DNA from 2 places in the Halomonas sp. GFAJ-1 genome. Region 2 is predicted to be linked to the other one. Evidence: predicted binding sites of a transcription regulator. Region 2 holds the regulator's gene; the other holds the start of a gene.
What was found. Region 2 encodes LexA, which represses DNA repair genes until DNA is damaged. Its sites were predicted from a motif close to TACTGTNTANNTANACAGTA; they were not measured.
Positions count from the first base shown of each region.

Region 1: the regulator LexA is predicted to act here: its motif matches at 6,699-6,718, upstream of MOY_RS03850 (LexA family protein).

Region 1 is NZ_AHBC01000013.1:41,694-56,872, forward strand. Features, by position in the region: gene ccmI (c-type cytochrome biogenesis protein CcmI) at 1-632, opposite strand, end outside; gene MOY_RS03810 (cytochrome c-type biogenesis protein) at 629-1,099, opposite strand; gene MOY_RS03815 (DsbE family thiol:disulfide interchange protein) at 1,090-1,617, opposite strand; gene MOY_RS03820 (heme lyase CcmF/NrfE family subunit) at 1,614-3,620, opposite strand; gene ccmE (cytochrome c maturation protein CcmE) at 3,680-4,189, opposite strand; gene ccmD (heme exporter protein CcmD) at 4,179-4,424, opposite strand; gene MOY_RS03835 (heme ABC transporter permease) at 4,424-5,164, opposite strand; gene ccmB (heme exporter protein CcmB) at 5,179-5,877, opposite strand; gene ccmA (cytochrome c biogenesis heme-transporting ATPase CcmA) at 5,926-6,546, opposite strand; gene MOY_RS03850 (LexA family protein) at 6,817-7,218, shown strand; gene MOY_RS03855 (IMPACT family protein) at 7,255-7,872, shown strand; gene MOY_RS03860 (sodium ion-translocating decarboxylase subunit beta) at 7,992-9,314, opposite strand; gene oadA (sodium-extruding oxaloacetate decarboxylase subunit alpha) at 9,327-11,150, opposite strand; gene MOY_RS03870 (OadG family protein) at 11,244-11,501, opposite strand; gene MOY_RS03875 (tRNA dihydrouridine synthase) at 11,629-12,633, shown strand; tRNA gene MOY_RS03880 (tRNA-Arg) at 12,834-12,910, opposite strand; tRNA gene MOY_RS03885 (tRNA-Arg) at 13,055-13,131, opposite strand; tRNA gene MOY_RS03890 (tRNA-Ser) at 13,200-13,292, opposite strand; gene csrA (carbon storage regulator CsrA) at 13,418-13,606, opposite strand; gene MOY_RS03900 (aspartate kinase) at 13,804-15,054, opposite strand; gene alaS (alanine--tRNA ligase) at 15,160-15,179, opposite strand, start outside.
Region 2 is NZ_AHBC01000008.1:41,874-57,052, forward strand. Features, by position in the region: gene MOY_RS02520 (L,D-transpeptidase) at 1-452, opposite strand, end outside; gene MOY_RS02525 (TetR/AcrR family transcriptional regulator) at 430-1,107, opposite strand; gene lexA (transcriptional repressor LexA) at 1,379-2,059, shown strand; gene MOY_RS02535 (energy-coupling factor ABC transporter permease) at 2,085-2,756, opposite strand; gene purU (formyltetrahydrofolate deformylase) at 2,775-3,629, opposite strand; gene MOY_RS02545 (ribonuclease J) at 3,970-5,571, shown strand; gene moaE (molybdopterin synthase catalytic subunit MoaE) at 5,555-6,049, opposite strand; gene moaC (cyclic pyranopterin monophosphate synthase MoaC) at 6,054-6,851, opposite strand; gene mobB (molybdopterin-guanine dinucleotide biosynthesis protein B) at 6,865-7,416, opposite strand; gene MOY_RS02565 (uracil-xanthine permease family protein) at 7,454-8,683, opposite strand; gene upp (uracil phosphoribosyltransferase) at 8,773-9,402, opposite strand; gene ung (uracil-DNA glycosylase) at 9,500-10,183, opposite strand; gene gpt (xanthine phosphoribosyltransferase) at 10,185-10,664, opposite strand; gene MOY_RS02585 (adenine phosphoribosyltransferase) at 10,673-11,218, opposite strand; gene MOY_RS02590 (NCS2 family permease) at 11,253-12,551, opposite strand; gene MOY_RS02595 (riboflavin synthase) at 12,748-13,374, opposite strand; gene MOY_RS02600 (methionine ABC transporter ATP-binding protein) at 13,854-14,897, shown strand; gene MOY_RS02605 (methionine ABC transporter permease) at 14,878-15,179, shown strand, end outside.

The DNA of each region.
Region 1 (15,179 bases), on a different contig from region 2:
GCCATAAAGAATCGCAGCTGGGCTAACTGGGCAAGCAGCGGCGGAATCCGGCCGTCAATTTCGATTAACCGCTCCAAGGCAGCGGCAGCTTGTTCTGGCTGGCCTGAGTCGCGGTATAGCGGAAAGAGCAAGCTCCACACGTTAGGGTTATTAGGCTGACGGGCGGCCTCGGCCTCCATGCGTTCTAGATACATGGCTAATGAGCCGTCTGGGTCGTTTCTAACCTCCTGTTGAATAGCATATAGGGTTAGATCGCCCTCAGCGCCGTGCTGCTGGTACCAAAACACGCTTGCAACGACGACCGTCACCATCAGCACGGGCACCACAACTTTACCGGCAGTCGCGGCTTTTAGCGGCCGTTTAGTAATAACGACCGTGTCGTCCAGCAGGCTGCGCTCCAGCTCAAGCCGATCTTCTTCGAAACGGGCTTCATCAATATCACCGCGTTCGCGGGCGGCTTCCAGGGAAGCTAAGCGGCGTCTAAATATCGCCACATTCTGTTCAGCAGAGGTATCGTTAGCTTCAAAGTGATGTAGCTGATCACTCAGCTTACGGGCGCCACGCATCGGTGCTATTAACAGCCATAGCGTAGGCAGTAACAGTAACGCAATTGCTATCCAGAGCGGTGTCATGAGGACCTCTCGCGGTTGATCAGCGCATCTAGGCGGGCGCGTTCTTCGGCGCTAAGGGCTTTTGCAGAGGCATTACGGCGGGCACGCACCATTAACACGACCACCAGCATCCCCACAAAAATCAGCCCAATGGGCAGCCCCCATAGCAGGTAGGTGCGGTTTTCCAGGCGAGGGTTGTAAAGAATATAATCCCCAAATCGCTGCACCATATGATCAATAATTTCGATGTCCGACTGGCCATCCTGAAGCAGTAGGTAAACCCGCTCGCGCATATCACCTGAGATAGGTGCATCAGAGTCATCGATGGCCTGATTTTCACATAGCGGGCAGCGCATGGAGGCGGTCAAGTCGCGGTAGCGCTTCTCCATTACCGGGTCATCAAACTCTCTAACTTCGATACCGCCAGCAATTGCACTGGCTGTAAAGAGCAACATCAAGAGAACTGAAAGCGTACGAATTAACGCCATTTTTCCACCTCCGGCAGGATGCGTTCGCGGACATCTTCAGGCGATACGTAGCCTTTATGGTGATAGCGAATCACACCGTCGGCATCGACTAAAAAGGTCTCTGGCGCGCCATAAACACCCAGGTCAAAGCCTAAGCTGCCTTCAGGATCAAAGATATTGACCTCAAAGGGGTCGCCAAACTCGCTTAAAAATTCCAGCCCTTTTTCACGGGTATCGCGATAGTTGATGCCCACCATACGGATATTATGATCAGCCAATGCCAGCAACTGAGGCATTTCTTGTTTACAAGCGGGGCACCACTCTCCCCATATGTTCACAAGCGTAACCTCGCCGGTGAGCAGCGTCTGGTCTACGCGACGGCTGGCATCGCGCAGAGTGCTGGCCTCAAAGGCGGGGAATTCCCGTGCCATCAGCGCAGAATCCCGGTCAGAAGGATTAATCCCCAACCCCTGATAAAGAAACAGTGCGATACCGATAAAGCCAACCGGCAGCAGTAGCAGTAGCAAGCGACGGGTCATGCCGTAGCCTCCTTCGACGGCGCTTGAGCAGCATCGGCAGGCGCGGACTTACGCGCAGTCACCCGACGGTAGCGCTTATCCACTATGGCCAGTATGCCGCCGAAGGACATCAGCAATCCGCCCAGCCACAGCCAGCGTACAAACGGCTTATATTGAACACGCATGGCGTAGCTGCCGTCTTCTAGATCCTCACCCATGGCCACATACAGGTCGCGGAATAAGCCAGGACGCAAAGCGACTTGGGTCATTGGCATGCCAGTCGCCAAATACAGACGTTTTTCCGGGCGCATGATGAAGCTACGCCCTGTTTCGCCACGCTGTACATGGATAATCGATGTGTCTGCCAAAAAGTTTGGCCCACGGCGATTGGTAAGCTCCGTCATGGTGAACTGGTAGCCCGCGACCTCCACCGTGGTGCCTGGTGACATACGCACGTTACGCTCGATGTTGTAGTTAGAAACAATCGCCACCCCAACAATCGTCACCGCAATACCCACGTGGCCCAGCACCATGCCCCAATAGGCCAACGAGAGCTTGCGCAGGCCGGCCAAAAACGAGCTGGCGTGGCGCGTTTTATCAAATAGATCGCGCACCATGGGCAAGACAATCCACAGGGCTGAAATAATCCCTAACGACACCCATAGGTTCCATTCACCGCCGTATAGCAGCGGCATTGCCGCGCCTAATACCAGCGATGCAGCCCCTGCCAGCCATAGCTTACGCACTAGCTCCCCCGCAGGCATGCTCTTCCAGCGGGCCACGGGGCCTAAGCCCATAAAGACACACATGATGACCGTAAGGGGGACAAATAACGCGTTAAAGTAAGGAGGCCCTACGCTGATTTTACCCAGCCCCATCGAGTCTAGAATCAGCGGGTAGACGGTTCCCAACAACACCGTCACCGTCATGATGACCAGTAGAATATTGTTGATCAGCAGCAGTGAGTCCCGTGAAAGCCAGTTAAAACCAACTTTATGGCTAACCCGTGGCGCGCGCAGTGCAAACACCAACAACGAGAGCGTGACCGTGATGGTTAGCAGCATCAAAATAAAGAAGCCGCGGGAAGGGTCGTTGGCAAAGGCGTGAACCGACGTCAGTACGCCGGAGCGCACCAAGAAAGTGCCCAACAAGGAGAGCGAGAACGTGGAGATCGCCAGCAATACCGACCAGCTTTTAAACGAGCCGCGTTTTTCGGTGACCGCCAACGAGTGCATTAATGCCGTACCCGTGAGCCAAGGTAGCAGCGACGCGTTTTCGACCGGATCCCAGAACCACCAGCCGCCCCAGCCAAGCTCGTAGTAGGCCCACCAGCTACCTAGCGCAATCCCTACGGTAAGAAACGCCCAGGCCAAGTTGGTCCAAGGGCGCGCCCAGCGGGTCCAAGCGGCATCCAAACGCCCACCTAAAAGCGCTGCAATAGCGAATGCAAAAACAACGGAAAAGCCGACATAGCCCATATACAGCATCGGTGGATGCACAATGAGGCCAAAATCTTGAAGCAGCGGGTTTAGATCCGCACCATCCTGCGGCATGTTAGGCAGTAGACGCTCAAAGGGGTTGGAGGTCATTAAGATAAACAGCAGGAAGCCAACGCAGACCATTCCCATGATGCCTTGAACCCGTGCCACCATGTCCCGTGGCAAATCACCTGAGAACACCGATGCCGCATAACCCCAGCCCGCCAGCATCAGGCTCCATAGCAGTACCGAGCCTTCATGGTTGCCCCATACTGCACTAAACTTGTAGTACCAGGGCAGTAGCGAGTTAGAGTTGTTGGCAACGTTAGCAACGCTGAAATCATCCAGCATGTAGCTTGTTGTAAGGCAGATATAAGCAATCGCGACAAAGAAAAACTGGCCGGCTGCCATAGGACGACCATACGCCATCCACAGTGGGCGGCGGGTCGCCGCCCCTGCAAGCGGCATAATCGACTGAACTATCGCCATTAGCAGGGCAATAACCAGGGCAAAATGGCCAATTTCAGGAATCATTTTTATGAACATGAGCGCTCCGAGATAGCACTGGGCAAAACAGCATGCTGCGCAGCAGGGCAGCGTGAGCGTTAGTATTCGCTAGCGTGTGGAACGCCTTCTTGCTCCAACCGCTCACCGACTTTAGCCGCCTTCGCTTGGAAGTCGGCCGGTGAGTAGCCTGCTTCTTTCAGCGCTTGGGCAACTTCTGGCGGCATATAGTTTTCATCGTGGCGCGCCAGCACTTGGTCAGCCCGGAAACGCCCGTCGGCTTGAAGCTCCCCCACGACGACAACCCCCTGCCCCTCGCGGAACAGATCCGGCAAAATCCCACTGTAATAAACATCGAGATCGTCTACGTAGTCAGTCACCGTAAACTCAACATTCAAGCTTTCTCGATCGCGGGAAACAGAGCCCTCTTTCACCATGCCACCAGCACGGATTTGGCGCTCGATAGGTGCATTGCCTTGTGCAATTTGTACCGGGCTGAAAAACAAATTGATGTTGGCACGCAGCGCGTAAAGGGTCAGCCCAACGGCAATCGCCGTTAACGAGACTAACCCTAAAATAACAAACAGCTTTTGCTTACGTTTAGGCGTCATGATGAACGTCCCCTTGAACAGGTTTAACCGGTGCCTGCGCTGATTTATGCGGGTAGTTGTTAGCCTGACTTTCACGGCGAGCACGACGTTTTAAGCTGCTAAGCAGCTGGCGACGCTCCAGCCGCGCATGCCACAAAATGACTAAAAACAACAGCGCTGTAACGCCCCAGGCGGCCCATACGTAAGGCCCATGACCGCCCATTGCGAGAAATTCATTAATCGATGAGAAAGCCATTAACGCGACTCCTCTATAAGGTCACGCACCCAGCGCTTACTGGCCTCACGGCGTAAGATTTCGCTGCGCGTACGCATCAGCGTTAAACCAATAAAAAAGCTGTAAAACCCAAGCACCATAATCAACAGCGGTGCCCACATTTCCAGAGGCATCGCCGCTCGGCCGGTAATGGTAAAGGTGGCGGGCTGGTGTAGCGTGTACCACCAATCAACCGAATATTTAATAATTGGAATATTGATGACACCTACCATCGCCAATACTGATGCTGCGCGTGAGCCGCTGTCTCGGCTACTGAACGCCCCCCGCAAGGCAATGACGCCTAAATACAGAAACAACAAAATTAGCATGGAGGTAAGGCGGGCATCCCACATCCACCACGTGCCCCAGGTGGGCACTCCCCATACCGCGCCTGAAAACAGCGCTATAAACGTCATTGCAGCACCCAGGGGGGCCATAACGGTTGCAGCCATATCGGCGATTTTGATCTTCCACACCATAAACACTAACCCAGTGATGGCCATGGAAACAAAAATTGACTGGGCCAAAAACGCAGCTGGCACATGGACATAAATAATCCGGAAACTATTGCCCTGTTGATAGTCCGCAGGAGCAAAAGCAAGTCCCCATACCGTGCCGGTTATCAACAGCAGCGCTGCAAGCGCCCAAAACCAAGGCTGCAGCTTAGCGCTAATTGCGTAAAACCACTTGGGTGATCTCAGTTTATTAATAAAGGCCCACATGGAATTTCCGTCCTTTAGCCGTTGATACTGATACGTAGCGATGCAGCAATCGCCCAAGGTGAAAGCATTAACGCCATCGCAAGTAACGCCCCTAAGATGGCCAAGTGCGCCGTTACCCCATCGCCCATAATCGCAGCCTGTACGGCGCCTGCACCAAAAATAAGTATTGGAATATAAAGCGGCAGTACCAGCAGTGAAAGCAGTACCCCTCCCCGTGCCAAACCTACCGTTAGTGCAGCGCCAATCGCACCAATTAAACTCAAGCTAGCCGTACCAAGCGCCAGTGAAAGTGCTAAAACCAAATAGCTACCAGCTGGGAGTGCCAACATAATGCCCAACAATGGCGCCATTAGTGCGAGTGGCAGGCCGGTAAGTAGCCAGTGTACAGCTACTTTTGCTAGCCCTAACGCTGCCAGAGGTTGCGGCGCTAGAAGGAGTTGCTCCAGGCTGCCATCTTCGTAATCACTGCGAAATAGGCTATCTAAAGAGAGCAGCGCCGCTAGCAGTGCGGCTACCCACAATAGCCCAGGCGCGATAACCGCTAACAGCTGAGGGTCTGGTGAAATACCAATGGGAAAGAGGGTAATCACCAAGGCAAAAAACACTAGAGGGTTCAGCACCTCCCCTCGCCGCCTAAGCATCAGCGTTAGATCACGCCTGAGTGTGGCGTTAAGCGCAACAATTAGCCCCCCTTTGGGGTCGTGCATAGGCATTACCGGGGCACTGACGGTGGCATTTGTACTGGGCAACGCTATCTCCTTTTACCCCAACTGTACTCTTCGAAGTACGGGTGAAGCGGTTAACTCGTGATGCGTGGTAACCAGTACACACCCTCCTGCTTTGGCGTGCGCAACTAACTGCGTCTCAAGCGCTGCCACACCGTTACGATCAATCGCCGTAAATGGCTCATCCAGCACCCAAAGAGCTCTAGGGATAAGCGTTAACCTTGCCAGCGCAATCCGCCGCTGCTGGCCCGCAGAAAGCTGCCCTGCCGGCACGTCTTCAAAGCCTCTCAGCCCCACCTTAGCCAAGGCCTCTTCACGCTGCTCTTCAGAGCCTTGCTCACCGCTAAGTGCCTGATACCAAGTAAGGTTTTCTAAGGGAGTCAGACCCGACTTAACCCCTGGGGCGTGTCCTAAATAGAGCAAATTGGCGAGAAAATGTTCACGGGTTTCACGCATTAATGCGCCATTCCAGTAAAGATCGCCATGATAATCGCTCAGTTGGCCCGAGAGAATTTTCAACAGCGTTGTTTTACCGCTGCCATTAGGGCCTTCAATGCGCACGATCTCACCCCGTTGGATATCAAGATCGAGCCCTTCAAATAGCCAACGGTCATCGCGTTCACAGGCCAATTGTCGGGCTTGTAGGCACAGGCTCAAAGGTCTCTCCAGCCATATTGAATTCGGGTCGAACTCTACACGGAAAGGCACTTTCTCGCCAGTCGCACTCTGCGGCCTTGGGTCGCAGCATGATACATATCATCAGGACCGCAAAAAAAGCGTGCTGAAAATAAGAAAAAAACCACCACTGGAACTGTATGCAAAAACAGGTTTATACTGCACATACTGTATGAAAAAACACCCCATAAAAACACAGCACTCAATACAACCAAACGCCTAAGGAACGGGCGCTGCATTGGAGAAACTACAATGACGATGTCGATGCCAGCACCACGGCCTATCCAGGGCGCCCCCCTTCAGCCAGCAACGCTGACCACTACCACCGCGCGGCGGCGTAACGCTGCACACATTACACGACGCAACACCTACGCACTCAAAGTACGCGGCGACCGCATGCGCGACAGCAACTTATTCGATGGCGATGTTATTATTATTCGCCGCTATCAGCATGATACCCAGCAGGAAACAGCGGTTGTGACTATTAACCAGCGTGAAGTCGCGTTAAAACAGCTCTCGATCAATCGCCTGGGCGTGCATTTATTGCCTGAAGACGCAGCAACACCTGCAGTATTCCTGCATAATTGTGATATTCAAGTTTTAGGCATGGTGATGGGCATTGAGCATCACGACTCACCATCACGGCATCATTAAGGCTAATTCAAGCCTCACGACTCCCAGGAGTAATGAGTGCGATATCGCATCCCTGACTTCCCCCCCTACCAGTGGCACACAGCCGTTATAGAGGTAGAGAAAAACCAATTTCTCACCTGGGTGTGCCATGCCCCGAACAAAGAAGCTTTTGATGCGCTGCTGCATGCAGCCAAAGCCGCTCACCCTAACGCAAGCCACCACTGCAGCGCTTTTATTGCAGGACCACCAGGAGAGCAAACACATATTGGCTTTTCAGATGACGGCGAACCTGGCGGCACAGCCGGAAGACCTATGTATCAAGCGTTATTAGGCAGTGGGCTGGGTGAAATCGGTTGTGTGGTGATTCGCTATTTTGGCGGCACAAAACTCGGCACCGGCGGGCTTGCCCGCGCTTATGCCCAAGCAGTCAATTCAGGGCTTGAAACGCTACCACTGCGAGAAATTGTTGAACGGGATAACTATCAGCTAAACGTTGGCTTTGCCCACGAAGCAGTGACGCGGGCATGGTGCGATGAGCAGCACATCCCGATTCAATATGTCGATTACGATGGTAACGGGGTGCGCTTGACCATTGGCTGGCCGCGGGACGTTGTGCTGGATCTAGCAGCGCTCGAGAACCGCCTCAAAATGACGCTCAATATCCAGAAGGCCTAGCCTACGCGTTAAATAGATAGCGTTAACAAAACTCACAAAACAAAAAACGCGACTTAAGCGAGCGCTTGCTCGATAAGCCGCGTTAGCGGGCTATGCGTATTTTTGCATTTTGACTGCGTTTAACTCAGGTACTTGATCATCACCCCGGCGGCCACCGCTGAGCCAATCACACCAGCCACATTGGGCCCCATCGCATGCATCAGCAGGAAGTTGTGCGGGTTCGACTCCAAGCCAACTTTATTGGCAACCCGAGCAGCCATCGGTACCGCTGACACGCCTGCAGCACCAATCAATGGGTTGATCGGCATCTTACTCATCACGTTCATCAATTTCGCCATGAGAACCCCAGCCGCGGTACCAATAGCGAAGGCCACAATGCCCAGCGCCATGATGCCAAGCGTTTCTATTGCCAGGAAAGAATCGGCCATCAAGCGCGAACCTACTGCCAAGCCCAGCACAATCGTGACAATGTTAATTAGAGCGTTTTGAGCCGTATCCGTCAGGCGCTCTACCACACCGCACTCGCGCATTAAATTACCGAAGCAGAACATCCCCAACAGCGGTGCAGCATCCGGCAAAAAGAGCGCTACCAGCATCAGCAGGGCCAGCGGGAAGATAATCTTCTCAAGCTTGGACACTGGACGCAGCTGAGTCATCGCAATCTCACGCTCTTTCTTCGTCGTCAGCAGCCGCATAATCGGCGGCTGGATCATCGGCACTAACGCCATATAGGCATAGGCCGCCACGGCAATAGCACCCAACAACTCTGGCGCTAACACGCTCGATACATAAATAGACGTTGGGCCGTCAGCTCCACCGATGATACCAATAGCCGCCGCTTGCTCGATGGAGAAATCCATCCAGCCCATGGCCGACATACCGACGGCACCAAAGACTGTGGCAAAAATACCGAACTGCGCAGCAGCGCCCAAAAATAGCGTACGCGGATTGGCCAGCAGCGGGCCAAAATCGGTCATCGCCCCAACACCCATAAAGATGATCAGCGGCGCGATTCCAGAGGCAATAGCGATGTTATAGAAGGTGTAAAGCATGCCGTCGCCATAGCCAACGTTCATGGCAACATCTCTTGCAGCACGCAACTGATCCGGTGCGGCAGCGTCGTCAGCAATTGCCTTTAATGTCTCCCGCCATGCTTCTACGCCGCCCAACGGATCAAGCGTTGCGCCCAGCGCCGATGCTATCTGATGCAAGACAGCTGGTTGCGCGACCTCCATTGCTTGATCAAGGGCCGAAATAGCCAACCCTGCCTCTGGAATGTTGGCAAGAATGCCGCCAAAGCCAATAGGCACCAGCAACAGCGGCTCAAACTTCTTATAAATAGCCAAGTAGAGCAGCCCAAGCCCCACCAGGATCATAACCGCCTGACCCAGCTCAAGGTTATAAAGCCCCGAGCCCTCCCATAAGGTGATTAAATTATCCATTGCCGAATGCCCTTAAAGCTCGATCAACGAGTCGCCAACGGCAACGCTGTCGCCCTCGCTGACATTAACTTTCGATACGGTGCCGGCGCTGCTAGCACGCACTTCGGTTTCCATTTTCATGGCTTCCAGAATAATCACGACATCACCTTCCGCTACTTGGTCGCCGGGGCGCACATTCACTTTGAAGATATTGCCCGCTAGCGGAGCGTCGATGCTTTCGCCACTGCTTTCGGCCTCAGCACTAGGCGCTGGCTCTTTTGCCCCCCCCGCGACTTGCTCTTTCACCTCACCGATGTCACCCCCTTCTGAGACTTCCACCACAAACGCTTTGCCATTGAGCTTAACGGTGTAAGTTTCTGGGCCACTCGCCGCCACGGGAACGCTGGCGCTCTTCTCGACCTTAGCAGGAACCTTGGCAGCGCTCGCATCAGGCGCCTGGGGAACGGGTTCAAAGGCGTCTGGGTTGTCGCGGTTTTTCAGAAACTTCAGGCCAATCTGCGGAAACAAGGCGTACGTGAGCACATCGTCTATTTCCCGCTCGCCGTCAGCTAGGCGGATTTTATCTGCACCGGCCTTCTCTTTAAGTTCAGTCGCTAGCCTGTCCATTTCAGGCGATAGGTTGTCCGCCGGGCGGCAGGTGATCGGCTCGCCGCCTTCCAACACCCGCTTTTGTAGCTCAGCATTGAACGGCGCCGGGGCGTAGCCGTATTCACCTTTAAGCAGTGCCTGAACTTCTTTAGAGATCGACTTATAGCGCTCGCCCATCATGACGTTCATCACAGCCTGGGTACCCACAATTTGCGAGGTTGGTGTCACCAGGGGAATAAAGCCTAAGTCTTCACGCACGCGTGGGATTTCGTTCAGCACGTCATCTAGCTTATCGCCAGCGCCCTGCTCTTTTAACTGGCCTTCCATGTTGGTAAGCATGCCGCCCGGCACCTGAGCAATCAGGATGCGTGAGTCGATGCCTTTGAGCGACCCTTCGAAGGCTGCGTACTTTTTACGCACCTCACGGAAGTAGCTAGCGATGTCTTCTAAAAGCTCCAGATCCAGGCCGGTATCACGGTCGGTATCCTTGAGCATCGCGACCACAGACTCGGTGGGGCTGTGTCCATAGGTCATCGACATTGAAGAGATAGCGGTATCGACATTGTCGACCCCAGCTTCCACAGCTTTGAGGATCGTCGAGGTGGAGAGGCCGGTAGTGGCATGGCAGTGCAAATGAACCGGGATAGACAGCTCTTTTTTCAGCCGCGCCACCAAGTCATACGCGATATACGGCGTTAGCAGCCCCGCCATATCCTTGATAGCCAGTGAATCTGCTCCCATTGCGGCAATGGTTTTGGCTAGATCTACCCAGCTATCCAGGGTATGTACCGGGCTGACCGTATAGGAAATAGTGCCCTGCGCATGCCCACCTACCTGGCGTACTGCCTTAATAGCACGCTCTAGGTTGCGCGGATCGTTCATCGCATCAAACACGCGAAACACATCCACACCGTTGGTTTTTGCGCGCTCAACAAATTTATCCACTACATCGTCAGCGTAGTGGCGATAGCCCAGCAGGTTTTGGCCGCGTAGCAGCATCGCCTGGGGCGTGTTAGGCATCGCTTCTTTCAACGCACGGATACGTTCCCAAGGATCCTCGCCCAGATAACGAATACACGCATCAAAGGTAGCGCCACCCCAGGTTTCAAGCGACCAATAACCAACCTTATCGAGTTTTTCGGCAATCGGTAGCATGTCATCAAGCCGCAGCCGGGTAGCAAACAGCGATTGGTGGGCATCGCGAAGGACAACATCAGTGATTCCCAGAGGACGTTTTATTTCATTCATGGTCGTGGCTCACAGTTGGTACGTTATGAATTTGTAGTAAATTTAACAAAAAAAATGCCGGTAGCGTGGCAAGCCAGCTACAAAAAGGGCTGCCTATTGGCGGCGTGAAGAACGATAACGATGCACTGCAGCACTAATCACGACTAGCACCTCATCGTTTTGACTTTTTGCAGCCGTCGCTTTTTTACCGTTCCCACTGCTAGGCACCGCCGCCGGAGTCGGCTGAAAGCGGCCAATCAGCTTTGACATTAGCGTAACGCTAATTACCAAAACAGTAAGAAAAACAAAAACAAAGCCCATACCAAGCCCCATTAGGGTCAGTCCCTCGTGGAGTAGCTCTGTATCTTGCATACCGCATTCTCCTTATTTCAAATGCTTATCGGTACCTCAAAAGCCTCTAAAGGCACTTGGCGCAGTGAGGTCTATGCACTAACCTGCCACATCCAGAATAGATTGCAATGGCGCCATAGTGGAAGTCATGGTTGTTAATTTACTACAAAACGGCGAAATAGGCCTTGCGCCTATGGAGGGCGTTATCGACGCTCTCACCCGCGACTTACTCACCCGGCAAGCAGGTTTTGACTGGTCGGTAACCGAGTTTGTACGGGTAGTTGATGCACGCCTACCGCCACGTGTGTTTTACAGGCACTGCCCCGAACTTACCCAACGCCCCGTCGCCACCCCAAGTGGCGTACCGGTGCATCTTCAGTTACTCGGCTCCGACCCCACCGCTCTGGCGGAAAATGCGCGCCAAGCGCTTGCCCTTGGCGCGCTGAGCATCGACCTAAACTTTGGCTGCCCGGCAAAGCTGGTTAACCGCCACGATGGCGGTGCATCACTACTTCGCCGCCCAGAACGTGTCTACCAAGCGGTAAAGGCAGTTGCCGAGGCTCTGGAGGGTCAAATACCGGTGACGGCCAAGATTCGCCTTGGCTTCTCTGATCGACGCCTAGCCATCGCCTGCGCCCAAGCCACCCAAGCCGGCGGAGCAGCCCGACTAGTCGTGCATGGCCGAACACGGGATGAGGGCTACCGCCCACCTGCGCACTGGGAGTGGATCAGCAAAATTCGCCATCAGGTGTCTATTCCCGTAGTGGCCAATGGCGATATATGGACGCTTGAAGACTACTGGAAAGCGCGCACGCTCTCTGGCTGTCGCGATGTCATGCTGGGGCGTAGCGCGTTAGCAGACCCCTGGCTTGCACCGCGCATTCGCCACTGGCAGCGAACCGGCGAGCGACTTCCTGAAACCACCTGGGAAATGCGTGTCAGCGTACTTAAGCAATACGCCGCCATACAACGGCAGCAACTACCTGATCGCGTGGTGGTGTCGCTTGTGAAACAGTGGCTGGCTCAAATGCGCCAAGGCAATGCAGAAGCCGACCAGCACTTTCAGCGCTTAAAGCGCCTCACAGACCTCGATACGCTATTAACCAACTTGGTACCTAGCGACACCCCTCTTCCTGCCTGTGAAGCGACTTAGACAGTGCTTAGCCGTCGCTCATACAACCTTACTGCGCAGTGCTTAATCTCACCAGACCCAACTAAACGAATTGATCAAAAAAAAGCGCCCTACCGCAAATGCGGGGGCGCTTGACACGATCGCAAGATCAGCGTGCGAGCCACGCTGACCAGGCTAGAAAACAGAAAACCCGCTCTCTGTGAGAGCGGGTTTTTAAATTCTGGCGCGCCCGGGAGGATTCGAACCTCCGACCCCCTGATTCGTAGTCAGGTACTCTATCCAGCTGAGCTACGGGCGCTTAACATTCATGCTTAACGTATCAAACAATGAATTTATTGTAACATCAGGTACTTACGCTTTCAACAACGTTTGTTTTCAACTGCCTGTTCTTTTAAAACTTTTATTTCAAAGAACTTAGCTTTGACAACACCCGCTTGTAAGATGGCGCGCCCGGGAGGATTCGAACCTCCGACCCCCTGATTCGTAGTCAGGTACTCTATCCAGCTGAGCTACGGGCGCTAATCTTCTTACACATGAAGGTAATACGATATTACGTTTTCAAGCGATACTGCTACTTGATATGCAGTTGGCGGAGAGAGAGGGATTCGAACCCTCGATAGGGCTATAAACCCTATACTCCCTTAGCAGGGGAGCGCCTTCAGCCACTCGGCCACCTCTCCTCAACGGCACGGCGCGAATATTACCGATTATGACGACTGCTGTCTAGTCCTCTACAGATTTTTTTTCGCACCGACCGGATGTTACCGCTTAAACGCCCTACGGGGGGCGTGACAATCACGGACATTTACTCAGCTTCGCTTTCACTATTACGTTCACGCTGAATGCGCTGATAGATCTCTTCGCGGTGAACCGCTACATCTTTGGGTGCATTCACACCGATGCGCACTTGGTTGCCTTTCACACCGAGTACAGTGACAGTAACTTCATCACCGATCATCAGTGTTTCGCCAACACGGCGGGTTAGGATGAGCATGGCTGATCTCCTTCTCAGACGTTTTAATACAACGGGATGTGTCCGCCAGAAGCGACGCCACCCTATTATGCTGCATGGCGTCGCTCGTCACCAATGGCTCTCTGGCTCCATGACACCTTAACCTCCCGTTGAAAGAAAGCTCACCACCACTCGGCAGCGAGTCACCCCTTCAGCGTAGAAGGTTTAAGGCATTATTGTTATTCAGATTCTATATCTGTCTTATCTAAGCCGAAAGCTTTGTGTAATGCATTAACCGCAAGCTCCATATGTTTTTCGTCAATCACCACGGAAATTTTAATTTCAGAGGTAGATACCATACGAATATTGACGTTTTCATCGGCCAATACGCGGAACATTTTAGAAGCAACGCCTGCATGCGAGCGCATGCCAACGCCTACTAGCGACACCTTGGCGATATTATCATCACCGCGCAGCTCGCCACCGCCTAAATCAGGAATAACGGTTTCTTCCAGAATCTTCTTAGTGGCTTTATAGTCACCCTTGGCAACCGTAAAGGTGAAGTCAGTGTAATCACCTGCTGGCGCCACGTTCTGGACGATCATATCTACTTCGATATTGGCGTCGGCAATTGGGCCAAGAATACGTGACGCCACGCCGGGCACATCAGGCGTGTTCAACAGGGTGAGTTTGGCTTCGTTTTTGGTAAAAGCGATACCGGAGATCAGCGGTTCTTCCATAGAGTCCTCGTCTTGGTCTGCGTCTGCAACAATCAGGGTGCCAGGGCCGTTTTCAAAGCTCGACAGCACCCGCAGCGGTACGTTGTACTTACCTGCAAACTCCACAGCACGGATTTGCAGCACTTTGGAGCCTAAGCTCGCCAGTTCAAGCATTTCTTCCACTGTTATGCTCTCAAGGCGTTGCGCCTTGGAACATACGCGGGGGTCGGTGGTATAAACACCGTCGACATCGGTGTAGATTTGGCACTCATCGGCGCCCAGCGCTGCGGCCAGTGCAACACCCGTGGTATCGGAACCACCACGTCCCAGCGTCGTGATATTGCCGTTCTCATCAACGCCCTGGAAGCCAGCCACCACCACCACTTTGCCTGAATCCAGGTCAGCTTTCAGATCGTCGGTTTCAATACGCTGAATGCGCGCTTTGGTGTAGGCGCTATCGGTGTGAATACCTACCTGGGCACCCGTGTGAGAAGTGGCAGAAACGCCAATTTGCTGGAGCGCCATGGCCAGCAACGAAATGGTGACCTGCTCACCGGTCGACAGCAGCATATCCATTTCGCGCGGTGCCGGCTCTTCATTGAGGGCCTGCGCCATTTCGGTCAAGCGATTGGTCTCGCCGCTCATCGCAGAGACGACGACCACGACTTGGTGGCCTTGATCACGAAAGCCTTTGACCTTTTCCGCCACGGCCTTGATACGGTCGACAGAGCCCACCGAAGTGCCGCCGAACTTCTGTACGTATAATGCCATATGCCGTTTTCCTATGGGTTCGGGAATGGAGGGTGAATGTTGTTATTGCTAATTTTCTTCACTAACAAAAAGGCCGGTAGCAGATAATGCCACCGGCCTTCGTTATTAGCGAAGCGTGTTTTCCA
Region 2 (15,179 bases):
CGCAACCGAATACAGCCATGGGAGGCCGGCACACCCATAGGTTGGTCCGGCGGCGTACCGTGCAAATAGATATAGCGCCGCTGTGAATCTACATGCCCGCCGCGATTTTTCCCCGTCTCCAAACCACACAGCCAAAGAATGCGTGTCAATATCCAATCACGTGAGGGGTAGGTTGCTGCTAACTCGGCAGAGTACACTTCACGGGTCCATCGGCGACCGCGAAACACTGCGTTTTCTGGCAAGCCTTCCCCAATCGCTGCGCGCACGTAGTGCCAGCCTTGGGGCGTTCGGCCACTACCCTCCTGCTGACCAACGCCCGCCTCCCCTGTAGAAACCGAGCACTCATGGCTCAGCACTCGCCCCTGCCAACAACGCAGTTGCTGCCTCTGCGTGTCTATCTCAAGCCAGTTATCGTCTAAAGGCGGTAGCTCAGCTAATGTGGGCGTTCTCATAGTGTCCTTCTTCTAGCACAGGGGGTAACGGTGCATGCATCGCAGCCACTACCACTGGGCGTAAACGTCTTACTAGGTCTCTAACGGTGACCTGCTCGTTGTAATCTTTAGCGGCGATATCGCGCAGCGCATCAAGACCCGATAAGGTAAAAATCACTGTACCTAACATGAAGTGTAGCCGCCAAAAGCGTTCAGCGTCCGGCAAGTCAGGGGTTGCTTGACGTACCAGTTCAGTGAAGCGGGTAAATACATCACCATACTCCTGCTGTATATAGCGCCGCAGATGCCCCTGAGCTTGGCTATAAGCTAAGCCTAGCAAACGCATGAATACCTTCAGGCTATTGCGCTCTGCAGGCACTGCCAGCACCGTTGATGCCATGGTTTCAAGCAATACTTCCAAGGGTATAGGCTCGCTTTCATAGCGTGCCTCCAGCTCATCCAGCGCGGTATGAAAACGCTGTGAAAAAGGCTCCAAATAACGTGCAAAAACGGCTTGGATAAGCGCTTTTTTAGAGCCAAAGTGGTAGTTGACCGCCGCTAGGTTAACCCGCGCCTTGCTTGTGATATTGCGCAGCGAGGTTTCGGCAAAACCGCGCTCTGCAAATAGCACCTCTGCGGTATCTAAAATACGCGTTACCGTATCAGACTGCGCCATCGCGCCCTCCAGAAAACAGGTGTTTAAAACATCGCAAAATACTATGCCATTAATTCGCTAGTCTCAATTCTTTATATGAAGACAACTGCCAGCTACCTGTCACTATTTTTCTAAACAATTCAAACGCTCGTGCCGCTTAGTACCTACATCATCAAGCCCTACATCAAGATACAGGCCAGCCATGTACTGGACAGAGGAACATACTGTATACTTAAACACATACTGATTAGCCGACATGTAGCTACTGTCTTTTCATTTTTTGGAGTTTGGTATGTCGCGTCCACTCACAGCACGTCAGCAGCACGTATTTGATTTTATCGTTAAAACAATGGGTGAATTCGGCTACCCCCCGACACGCGCTGAAATTGCCAAAGCACTAGGATTCCGCTCTCCCAACGCGGCAGAAGAGCATCTTCGCGCGCTAGAGCGCAAAGGGGCCATCCGGATTATCCGCAATACATCACGGGGCATCCGCCTGCCTAACCAGGATGCTTCAGAACTGACTGAGGCTGCTTCAGCACCCCCCTCTACCCCCCAGGTGGACACCCAGTTCATTGGGCTACCGGTCATTGGAGAGGTTGCAGCTGGCAGCCCCATTCTGGCCGCCGAGCACATTGACCGCTACTGCCCACTCCCCGCAGAGTATTTCACGCCAAAAGCGGACTACCTGCTGCGAGTGCGTGGGTTATCGATGAAAGACGTGGGTATCCTTGAAGGCGATCTACTGGCAGTGCATCGCACTGACCGAGTTCGCGATGGGCAAATTGTCGTTGCTCGCTTGGAAGATGAAGTCACCGTTAAACGCTTTAGGCGCCAAGGTCACCAGGTGACTCTAGTGGCTGAGAACGCCGACTTCGCACCCATTGAAATTGACCTACGCACTCAGCAGCTGGACATTGAAGGTGTCGGCGTTGGGGTTATACGGGGTGGCAACGGCCAGGCATTAGGCTAATAGCCCCCTACCACTACTGGCGCGCTTATTGAGAATCGATATAGCGGTGGTCATTGAACGTGGCCACCCAGCTAGGGTGATAGACCAATAAGATGCTTAACAGCATGCCCGTTAGAAACGCTTCGGAGGGCATTAAAAGCGGCAGAAACCGAGCATACTCCTGAGCAAGATAAACCGCCTCAGGGTCGGTCCCTGCCGCTACAATCAGCAGTACGGCGGTCAATCCAGCGCCCAACGTAGCTAAGGCTGCCCCGAAAAAACCACAGGCAAACATAAATACCATCAAGTTATCGGGCAACCGTCGGTCAACTAGACGCCAAACCACGCCAATGATAAACGCGGGCATGATTCCCGTTACCAAGACGTTAGCTCCCCAAAGCACCCAGTCATTACGCCCTATCACCACCATCGCTATATTAATCATTGCGTTACTTAGAAGCGCCAGGGGGATCCTAAATACCAAGGTCATTAGCACGGTAAAAACAAGATGTAGCGTAAGCCAGTCCACCGCTTGAGCACGCAGCTGCCACATCAGCATGACCGCTAGCGTAGCTGCCAACCAGCGATGCTGAAGCGCTACATCACTGTTCAGAACGTGCCAGGGGCGCTGCCATGCCACCCAAGCCAATACACCAAACGCTATTAACCAGGTAAGCACCAGCGCCCAGGGTGCAAGAACACTTTGTGCAAATGACATGGCAGCCCCTAACAACAGTTAACTGAACACAACCGTTTTATTTCCGTGGATTAGCACGCGATCTTCAAGGTGCCAACGTAACCCTCGCGCCAATACGGCTTTCTCAACGTCCCGGCCAAATCGCACAAGATCGGTGGGTGTATGACAGTGGCTAACGCGATGGATATCCTGCTCGATAATAGGTCCGGCATCCAACTCTTCGGTGACATAATGACAGGTAGCCCCTATGAGTTTCACGCCTCGCTCGTAAGCTTGGTGATACGGTTTTGCGCCAGCAAAAGAGGGCAAAAAGCTGTGATGTATATTAATCACGCGCCCGGCATACCGCTCGCATAGCGCGGGGGGCAAGATTTGCATATAGCGTGCTAACACGACGCAATCAGCGCGGGCGCTATCAATTTGTGCCTGCACCTTCTCAAACGATGCCTGCTTATTAGCTGCGTCAACCGGCACATGGTGGTAAGGAATGCCGTACCACTCGGTCAGCGAACGCATATCTTCGTGGTTGGAAATCACACCCACGATGTCGCAGTCTAGCTCACCTGCCTGCCAGCGATATAGCAAGTCCACCAAGCAGTGAGACTCCCGCGACACCATTAATACAACGCGGCGCCGCTTTTGGGTATCCATTAACGACCACTGCATATTGAACGCTTCTGCCACGGGTTCAAAAGCGTTACGCAGCGCCTCTGCCGACATTCCTAGTGAATCGGCTAAAATTTCATAGCGCATAAAAAACCGGCCTGTTTCAAGATCGGAATGCTGACTTGCTTCAGTAATTGAGCCCCCCTGCTCGGCAATAAAACTGGAAACACGCGCCACAATGCCCACTTGGTCAGGGCAAGAAACAACGAGACGATAATAGTGCGACATAGATAGCTACTCTTAATAGGTACTTTTAACAGGTGCTTTGATAGGTGCTTTTTTTAATAGGCAGTTTTAATCGGCACACTTAACTTATTTCAATGGCACGCTTAGGGTTAGTTTTCTGATGTTAAAAGCAACACATCAGTCTCTCTAGTGTACCGGAAGCCCTCTGGCTAAGCACCGGGGAGAAGCCACGGTGATTGTTAGCCGCCCCTGCCTTCCCGTATAGTTAAGGTCTTACTTTTTAGGCTTTTCGTGACTAATGCATCCAACACGCGCTCTACTTCGTCCCCGTCGTCGCCCACCATTGCGCCTGCTTCCGCTGGGCGGGTGCGGTGAAATTGGAATGAATCTGACGCTGTATGGATACGGCGATCAATGGATCGCCGTCGACTGCGGCATGATGATTCGCCAAGATTTACCCAATGCCCCCTTACAAGTACCCAATACCGACACCCTGGATACCTTAGGCATTAAGCCCCAGGCGCTCTTTATTACCCATGGGCATGAAGACCACATCGGCGCCGTTGCGTGGCTATGGCCAAAGTGGAACTGCCCGATTTATGCAACCCCGCTTGCCGCTGGGCTGCTGCGGCTGAAATTTGCCGAGCATCAGCTAAGCAGCGCGGCTATACAGGTCATTGAGCCGGGCGATGCCATGCAGCAGGGACCCTTTACGCTGCGCTACTTGCTGCTTACTCACTCTATCCCGGAAAGCTGCGCCATTATGATGATGGCGGGAGAATATCGCATTCTGCATAGCGGTGATTGGAAACTTGACCCCGAACCGTTAATTGGCACGCCGGTGAATGCAGCAAATTTCCGGGCCTTAGCGCCAATTGATTTGCTGGTGGGCGACTCGACCAATGCCCCAATGCCAGGTCACTCAGGTAGCGAAGGCGATGTGGCCAGAGCACTCGTTAAAACCTTAGAGAAGTGCACCGGACGCGTTGTGGTCTCATGCTTTGCCAGTAACTTAGCGCGGGTATTGGCTATCGGCCTGGCAGCCCAGCGATGCGGACGCCGTGTCAGCCTAATGGGGCGCTCCATGGAGCGCATGGTAAGCGTTGCTAAGGGCTTGGGGTACTTAGACGATTTTCCACCGCTCGTACCACCTCACGACCTAGGCTACTTGCCGCCTAATGAAGTTGTGGTGATTGCCACCGGCAGCCAAGGAGAGCCACGCGCCGCCTTGCAACGCTTAGCCCAAGGGCGGCATCCCTTTATGGATTTAGCGCCAGGCGATAGCGTCATTTTTTCCGCCAAGGCGATACCGGGAAACGAGCGGCCTATTGAGCAGCTTAAAAAACGCCTCTCCCAGCTTGGCGTCACTCTTTTCGATGAGATGAATCATCCAGAGCTGCATGCCACCGGGCACCCCGCCCAGGAAGAGCTGAAAAAGCTCTACCAGTGGGTAAGGCCAAAATCACTACTGCCCGTACACGGAGAGGCGCGCCATCAGGAGGCGCATCAAGCGATTGCCACCTCTCTTGGCATCAGCGCCCCATTGGCGCCGACTAACGGCGATATGATCGCCTTTGATAAACAAGGCTTGCGCTGTGAACAGCGTTACCCGCAACTACCCTGCATCGTTAATCAAAACAGCGTCATTCCCCACCCAGGGCTTGATGCATCTTCGTCCAAGGCGCGGCGTGGTAGCTTGTTTCTTGCATTGCCGGTCACCGCCAGCGAAACAGGCTGGTGGCGTATAGGGCGTTTAATGCTTGATGCTAGCAGCGCGAGTCCTCTTGATGAGGAGAGCTTTAGCGATTGGCTTGATGCTCAACTGGAGGAAATCGAAGCAGACACCCTGGCAGATTTACGCTTAGCCCTTCAGCCACGCCTTATTCAGTGGCTAGCCAACCACTGCCAACACATGCCTGATGTGCATTTACAAATCATGGCGACTGAAATGCCTTCCGCCGAGGAGCTTAATAGCCAGCCTTAGGCTCGGATGATGACCAGCGATCGGCATCCTGCTGATCACTATCGCGCTCTTTAACCCAGTAAGCCCCCTCACGGGAGTGCTCTTTTTTCCAAAATGGCGCTTGAGTTTTCAAATAATCCATAATGAAATCACAAGCGTTAAACGCATCCCGACGGTGGGCACTGGCAACCAGCACTCTGACAATCGGGTCGCCTGGTGATAAATGCCCTACTCGATGAATAATCCGCACGGCTTGCAACGACCAACGCTCCCACGCCTGCTCACCAATCTCAGCCAGGGTGCGCTCCGTCATCCCTGGGTAATGCTCAAGCGTTAGCCCCGTTACGTCGGGTGTTTCGTTAAAATCTCTCACCAGGCCAGTAAAGCTAACGATTGCACCAATATCTGTGCGTTGCTGAAGCGTTGACTCATAGCCGTAATCCATTGAGAACGGCGCTGCCTGCACCTCCACTGCAATATCCAAGACCGCGTCAGCCATGGGACTAGCCTCCCGTTACCGGCGGAAAGAAAGCAACTTCATCTTCATCGGTAATGCGCGACGTATCATTTGCCATCACTTGATTGATCGCACACAGCGCCCGTTGATCGGAAAGCACGCTAAACCGCGTATCCCGCTCGGCTAAGGCAGCTTTTAAACCTGCAACGTCACGGCTTGGCAACTTGTCAAGATGGATAGTTACATCGCTCTGCCCCACGCGTTCGCGCAGCTCAGCTAAGAACTTGACCCGCACACAGGGGGAAACACAGCGCTCGCCCAAGCGCACCTCACCCGCCGCCCCTTCACCGGTCACAATAGGCGCAGCGGTAGGCGCACGCTGGTAGTCACCGCGCACACCTCCGCGCTTACTATCTAGCTGAACGGCCTCGATACGCATCTCTTTGTCTACGGCCTTGCACATATCGTAAAGCGTCAAACACGCCACAGAGACGGCAGTAAGCGCTTCCATTTCTACACCCGTACGGCCATTGAGCCGACAAAGTGCCGAAACATTTACCCAGCCATTGGCATGGTCAACGTCAAAATCAACCGACACTTTGGAAAGCGCCAGCGCATGGCAGAGCGGAATCAGCTCATGGGTACGCTTTGCCGCCTGAATGCCAGCAATACGAGCTGTAGCCAGCACATCCCCTTTTGGCAGCGCGCCATCACTTAACAGCTGAAGAGTTTCTGGATGCATCACAATACGGCCAGAAGCCACCGCTTCGCGGCGCGTTTCATGCTTATCACCGACATCCACCATATTGGCTTCACCATGGGTATTGAGGTGGGTTAGCTGCATAACATTACCTTTTTTAAAAAACCACGGTACGGGATTGATCATTCACCCAGCTAATCACCCACTGAGTAACCGCCTCGATATCATCCAGATTAAGATGCGCTACCGTTGCGCTTAATGCTAGAGGCGCTGGCCCAATAGTGGCCACCGCCTGCACCCACTCATTGCTTACAATAGAAGGTTCGCCTATGCCTTCACGGTAGAGTACGAGCTTGGGGATTGGCCAGGCTTTAAAGCCCTCAACAATGACAAGATCAGGCTGGTGAGGAACCATCATTGCCAGCAATTTGCTCAAATCGGGCTCTGCTTGACCGGGGGTTTCTTGCATTAACGCGAAACGTTGCCGAGAAGCGATCAACATTGGCGCCGCACCGGCTTGACGAAGCTGATAGCTATCCTTGCCAGGCTTATCTATATCGAAGCTGTGGTGAGCGTGCTTAATCACCCCCACCTCTAGCCCATGCGCTCGCAAACGCGGTAATACTTGGGCTAACAGGGTGGTTTTGCCCGTACCGCTCCAAGCCGCAACCCCTAGCACTGGGAACGGGCTATCGATTGAGGTTTTCATGACCGGCACCGTTATTTTATTCAGCGTTTCAATGAGACTATTCGCCCTCTTTTTCAGCAGGTAGCAGCCAGTTTAACGCAATGCCCACCAGTGCCGCCAAACTAACGCCCTGCAAGGTAAATTGGCCACCGCCGAACTGCATCCCACCAATACCAAACACTAAGATTAGCGACACCACCACCAAATTACGCGCAGCCGTGAGCGACTGCCCAGCCCGTACTAACGTGTTCATCCCCACAACAGCGATAGAACCAAACAGCAGCGTCATGATCCCCCCCATGACGGGGCCAGGGATAGTTTGCAGAATCGCGCCCAACTTGCCCACAAAGGCCAAGATGATGGCAATAACGGCCGCAACCACCATATAACGAGGATTAAATGCCCGCGTTAAAGTGACCGCACCAGTCACTTCAGAGTAGGTCGTGTTAGGTGGCCCACCAAATAGAGCTGCTGTGGTGGTAGCCAGGCCATCCCCTAGTAGCGTGCGGTGCAAGCCAGGTTTTTCCAGGTAATTCTTACGGGTTACCGAGCCAATCGCCACCATGTCACCAATGTGCTCTACCGCAGGTGCAATCGCCACTGGAATCATGAATAGAATCGCCGCCCAGTGAAAGCTGGGTGCGGTAAAACTAGGCAGTGCCAACCAAGCCGCGTTATGTACCGGAGAAAAATCCACCACACCCATTATCAATGCCAAAATATAGCCTGTGGCAATACCCCCCATTATAGGCACGAGGCGCAATATCCCACGCCCAAACACGGCAAGTATCAGAGTAACCACCAAGCTTGCCATCGATAGAAAAATCGCCTGCCCGTAACCGATATTATCGCTGGTCTCACCCGTGGCCATGCTCACTGCAACAGGTGCTAAGGCTAAGCCGATGACCATAATCACCGGCCCAACCACCACAGGCGGCAGCAAACGGTGCAGCCATGCTGTCCCTTTCAAACGAACGGCTTGTGAAATAGCCACATATACAAGACCCGCTGCCATTAAACCGCCCATGGTGGCGGAAACACCGAAACTCGCAATCGAACCTTGAATCGGTGCGATAAATGCAAATGAGGAGGCGAGAAAGACGGGAACGGTTTGTTTGGTCACCCCATGAAAAACAAGCGTCCCCACCCCTGCAGTAAACAGCGCCACGCTTGGGTCCAAGCCAGTTAGCAGGGGCACCAGCACCAGGGCACCAAAAGCCACAAACAGCATTTGCGCCCCGGTAAGTAGTGTCTTAGGCCACGACTCAGGATTAGCAGTGTTACTCATCTTCAGGTTCCCATTGGTAAATTATGTGTAGTAACGGGCCAAAAAAATGCCCCTAACGCTAAGCGCAAGGGGCAATGTGGGGTAGCGGCTTAGCGCGTCCCGAATATCTTATCGCCAGCATCTCCCAAGCCCGGCACGATGTAGCCATTCTCATCGAGCCGCTCATCCACTGACGCGGTATAAATCTCAACCTCCGGGTATGCATCCTGTACGCGCTTAATGCCTTCCGGTGCCGCCACCAGCACAATCACTTTCATATGCGCGCAGCCACGCTCACGCAGCATATCCAGTGTGGCTACCATTGACCCTCCAGTAGCTAACATGGGGTCAATGACAATGGCCATACGCTCTTCGATGTCGTTAGCAAATTTGGCAAAGTACGGTACTGGCTCAAGTGTCTCTTCATCTCTGTAAAGTCCCACTACGCTTACCCGGGCACTTGGAATGAGGTCTGTTACCCCTTCCAACATACCTAGTCCTGCACGCAAGATAGGCACTACAGTGACTTTTTTACCTTTAAGGCGACGCGTCGCAATAGGCTCTCCATTCCAGCCATGAATCTCGTGATCCTCAAGCTCAAGACCCTTGGTTGCTTCATAGGTCAATAGCTTAGCCACCTCACCTGCTAGTTCACGGAAGCTCTTGGTGCTCAAATCAGCTTCCCGCATCAGTCCCAGTTTATGTTGAACAAGCGGATGGTTAATGGCATAGACACTCATGGGACTACCTCACTGCAGGAGATTCAGGATGGCGACTAGCGTCGCATCGACAGGCTTACAAAATTGCGCGCCATTCTACCCGCAACTGACCATTAGGTTAAGGGGTTTCCGGCAATTGCCACGCAATCGGCGAGCGCCCGTTATCTATCAAGAATTGGTTAGAACGGGAAAAGTGCTGATTACCAAAGAACCCCCGATGTGCTGATAACGGCGATGGGTGCGGGGACTCCAGCACTAAATGCCGCCCTTGATCAATCAGGGATTTTTTTTGGCGTGCATGGCTACCCCAAAGCAAGAAAACACAGGGGTCAGCATGTTGATTGACGGTTTCAATGGCGCGGTCGGTAAAAGGTTCCCACCCCTTCCCCCGATGAGATGCCGCATTGCCCTGCTCAACGGTTAGCGCTGTGTTCAAAAGCAGCACACCCTGCCTGGCCCAATGCTCTAGAAACCCATGGCGAACCGGCGTAAAACCAACATCACTGGCCAACTCTTTATAGATATTTACCAGTGACGGCGGCACCTGAATACCAGGCTGTACAGAAAAACAGAGCCCATGGGCCTGATTAGGCCCATGGTAGGGGTCCTGCCCCAATATAACGACCTTAACCTCACTCAACGGCGTCAGTTCAAATGCTCTAAACCAATTGGTTGAGTGTGGGTAGATAACTTTCTTGGCCGCTTTTTCCTGAGCCAAAAAGTGCTTCAAAGTCTTCATGTAGTCAGCCTGGAACTCTTGCCCAAGCCATTGATGCCAGTCGTTAGGTAAGGGGCTAGACATATTACTTTTTCATTTGATCGACGAGGGGTTCAACGTAGGCAATCCCCATATCCCAAGGGAACTGGATCCAACATTGTTGGCCCACTTCGGTAAGGTATTGATCTACCAAGGGGCGGCCATCCGGCTTAGCGTAAATAGTGACGAAATGAGCCTTGGGCAGCATTTTACGCACAGCACGTGCAGTTTTACCGGTATCGACTAGATCATCTACCAGCAGCCAACCGTCGCCATCATGGTCAACGCCTTTCATTATATCCAGACCACCCTGATCCATATGATCATAGCTCTTGATACAGACCGTATCGATCAGGCGAATATTCAGCTCCCTAGCAATCAGCGCCGCTGGAATTAACCCGCCACGCGTAATCGCCACAATGCCTTTAAAGTCACGCTCGATCATCTGATGGCACAGCTGGCGCACATCGCGGTGCAATTGATCCCAGGAAACGGTGAAGTGTTGGTGATAGCGTTCGCTGCTCATAGGAGGCATTACTCGTCTTCGTTAAATGAACATACCGCGAATACGCTATAACCAGCATCGCGAATTTTCTGAGATCCACCCAGTTCAGGCAAATCAATAATCGTTGCGGTCTCAACAACGTGGCCGCCGCTGCGCTGAATCAGATTAGCAGCCGCCAGCATGGTACCGCCGGTCGCAATAAGGTCATCCATCAGCAGAATCCGGTCATCTTTTTGAAAGGCATCCGAGTGAAGCTCAACTTCCGAATGACCATACTCAAGCGTGTAGGTTTCACTGATTGTTTTGAAAGGCAGTTTGCCCTTCTTGCGCACGGGTACAAAGCTGCAGCCCAGCTCGTAGGCTAATGGGGCACCAATAATAAACCCCCGTGCATCAATTGCCGCGATGGCATCTAAGTTCATCTCCTGGTAGCGGTGCACAAAGCTATCAATCAGCTTGCGAAAAGCAGCGCTGTTTTGTAGCAGGGGCGTAATATCTCGAAAATTCACCCCCTGCTCGGGCCAGTCGGGAACCGTGCGAATAACGGACTTAATGTAATCGCCGTAGATGCTCATCGCGTCTCTCATTGATTAGTAAAAAAACAGGGTATTAACCCAAGAATAGGAATTTTGCCGCAAACAGCAGGGCCAATATAATCACCGCTGGATTCAAGTCTTTGAAACGACCCGACAGCGTTTTAATTGCCACAAAGCTGATAAACCCTAGCGCTATACCTTCCGCAATCGAGAACGTAAGCGGCATAGCCAGCGCAGCAATAAGCACTGGCGCAGCATCTGTGGGGTCTTCCCAGTTTGCGTGAGCCAAGCTGCCCGCCATTAACACCGCCACATAAAGCAGTGCTCCAGCGGTTGCGTAGGCGGGTATAGACCCAGCCAGCGGCGCAAAAAATAGACTGATGAGGAAAAGCACACCGACGACTACTGCGGTTAATCCCGTGCGGCCACCGGAGGCAATACCCGCTGTAGATTCAATGTAGCTGGTAGTGGTGGATGTACCCAGTGCAGCACCGGCCATGGACGCTGTGCTATCTGCCATCATAGCGCGACCAATGCGCGGCAGTTTGCCGTCTTTATCCAACAGCTTTCCACGATGAGCAACGCCCACCAAGGTGCCAGAGGTATCAAATAGATCAACAAACAAAAATGCAAAAATAACGCTCAGCATCGCCACATCAAGCGCGCCCATCAAATCCATTGCCATAAAGGTTGGCGCGACAGACGGCGGCATCGACATAATGCCACCATACTGGTTATGGCCAAAAAGCATCGCCAGCACAGTGACACCTAAAATACCGATCATCACTGCACCAGTGACTTTCAGATACGCCAGCGCAGTAATAACAAAAAAGCCTAGCAGCGCATAAAGCGCAGGCGGCTGGGAGAGGTCTCCCAACGCGACATAGGTTGCAGGATTAGACACCACAATACCGGCATTTTTAAGCGCAATCATCGCTAGAAAAAGGCCGATACCTGCCGCAATACCTAGGCGCAACGAGAGTGGAATTGAATTAATAATCCACTCACGCACTTTGAAAATACTCAGTAGGAAAAACGCAAAACCTGAGAAGAACACCGCCCCCAAGGCAGCCTCCCAGGTATACCCCATTCCCAATACAACGCCATAGGTAAAGAAGGCGTTTAGGCCCATACCAGGCGCTTGAGCAATAGGGTAGTTAGCCCACAGCCCCATGATGAAACAGCCAATCGCGGCGGCAACACAGGTGGCAACAAAGACGGCGCCATAATCCATCCCAGCTTCTGAAAGAATGCTTGGGTTAACGAAGATGATATACGCCATGGTGAGGAACGTGGTGATACCCGCAATCACCTCGGTCTTCACGTTTGTCTTCTGCTCGGTGAGCTTGAAGTAGTTATCCAGTAGTTTCATGTAGTTTTTGTCCTTCGCGCTAACGCTGAATGCGTCCCTTGGTGCGAGAAAAGCCGCACATACTACCGAAAGGTACTACGCGATGCGAGTACCTAACGTGCGGCTAGCTAAAGCGGGAATATTACCCACTACTTATTGGCTAGCAAACTTCGGGCCATGAATTAACCGATCGGTCAGGGAATGCGAAAATAGAAGCTTACCGGAGGCCTGCCAGTACCCGCTCAACGGTCTCTACGATTACCTGTGTTTGCGGATCAATCTCTATGTTGACCTGATCGCCAATGACACGCTCTTTTAACATGGTGCGTAGCAACGTTTCAGGAATTAAATTCACACTGAATTCAACCCCCCCCCCATTAGGGCTAGGCCGCACATCGCCAACCGTTAAACTGATACCATCGACACCAATGTAGCCTTTCTCAAACACAAACCGACTAATCTCTTCAGGCAGTGAAAACCAAAGCCTGCGGTTGTTTGGCGCTTCTTCAATTGCCACCACCCTCGCCATACAAATAATATGGCCTGACATTGAATGTCCGCCTATCTCATCCCCAAAACGTGCGGCACGCTCTATATTGACGCACTGCCCTGGCGATATTGCACCAAGATTAGTCAATCTCAGCGTTTCACGCATCAGGTCGAAACTAACGTTGTCCCCGTCTATCGCCGTTACGGTCAAGCAGACACCGTTATGGGCGACCGAGGCACCGATTGCCAAACCTTCACGCATCTCTGCTGGCAATGCGACAACATGGGTACGAAACTCCTCAAGCTCGCGCACCTCCACCACCTCTGCAATACCCTGCACAATGCCGGTAAACATATTGCCACTCCTTATCGAAACGCTCGTCTGTTTAAAATGCGTATGAAAATTTGCGCAAGCTTACTACTAATGCGCCGACCTTGTGCAGGTATGCCCTTTAACGCAGCGCCCAGCCCCATGGTGGCTTAAACAATCGTTTTTACTGCTAGCGACTGCCTCTCACCCCTAAAAAAAGATTTAGACCTAAAAAACAACGCCTAAACAGTTTAAAACTCCATTTATATGGCTAAAACACATAAAAACGAATGGTTTGGTTTGACAAACCACCCTGGCCTCTTTAGACTTTCGCCGCAAATGTAATGACGCCGATTTGTACCCAGATTGCGGGCGTCCACCAAGCCTACGGCGTGGTGAAGTGCAGCTAAAAGGGTGTGTCCAGCGTTGATGGCCACCCGTCAGGGTGGCCTTTTTTTGTTTCCCGCCCTACGATCGCCCCCTCGCACTCCCCCGTCTTCGGCCTACGATCTAAGGCAGACGCTATGATTAAGCTTAGTAACGTTAGTAAAACCTATGGCAGCGGCAAAAATGCCGTCCATGCCTTAAAAGAAGTTAATTTAACAATACCCAAAGGCACCATCCACGGCGTCATTGGCCTTTCCGGCGCAGGCAAGTCAACGCTCATTCGCTGCGTCAACCTTTTAGAGCGCCCCACTAGCGGCAGCGTCACGGTTGATGGTCAGGAAATGACGCTATTAAAGCGCTCCGCCCTGAACCAAGCTCGCCATCGTATTGGCATGATTTTTCAGCACTTTAACCTGCTAACAACGCGTACGGTGTTTGATAATGTCGCGCTTCCCCTGGAGCTAATGGGTCAGAAACGCAGCGCTATTAAAGAACGCGTGCTGCCGCTGTTAGAGATGGTCGGCTTAGCCGATAAAGCCCAGCAGTACCCTGCCCAGCTCTCCGGTGGCCAAAAACAGCGCGTTGCGATTGCCCGCGCGTTAGCTAGCAAACCCAACGTACTGCTGTGCGACGAAGCCACTTCTGCCCTCGACCCACAGACAACGGGTTCTATTCTTGAGCTTTTAAGAAGCATTAATAAGCAGCTAGGTATTACTATTTTATTGATTACCCACGAGATGGAAGTGGTGAAGTCTATCTGCCACCGGGTTAGCTTAATTTCAGACGGCAAACTGGTTGAGGATGCCGAAGTAGGCGACTTTTTCACAGCGCCTAGCACTCAGCTAGGACGGGAATTTCTCAATGATTTTTTACAGTTAAGCCCACCCAAAGAGCTTATTGAACGTCTCAACGACTCACCGGGCGAGCACACACACCCTGTGGTAAGGCTAACCTTCTCGGGGGATGCGGTTTCGACACCGCTTATATCTCGTCTTGCCCGTGAATGCGGTGTTGATGTAAGCATCTTGCAAGCCAAGGTCGAATCTATCCAGGAGCGCACGCTTGGGCTAATGATTGCCGAACTGCTAGGCACCACCGCTCAAACCCAAGAAGCTATGGCGTATTTAGAAGCACATCAATTACAGGTAGAGGTACTGGGTCATGTCCAGCGCAATGTTTAATCTTATTTTACAAGCCACGCTGGATACGCTTTATATGGTGGCGATATCAGGGTTAATCTCAACACTGATTGGCCTGCCGCTTGGGGTCATGCTCTACGCAACACGCCCACGGCAAATTTTAGCCATGCCGGTGCTTAATCAGGTGCTAGGCATTGTTACTAATATTGGCCGCTCAATTCCCTTCATTATCCTTATGGTTGCGATTATTCCTTTCACCCGCATGCTAGTGGGCACATCTATTGGCATCAACGCCGCTTCGGTTCCGCTAACCATTGCCGCCAT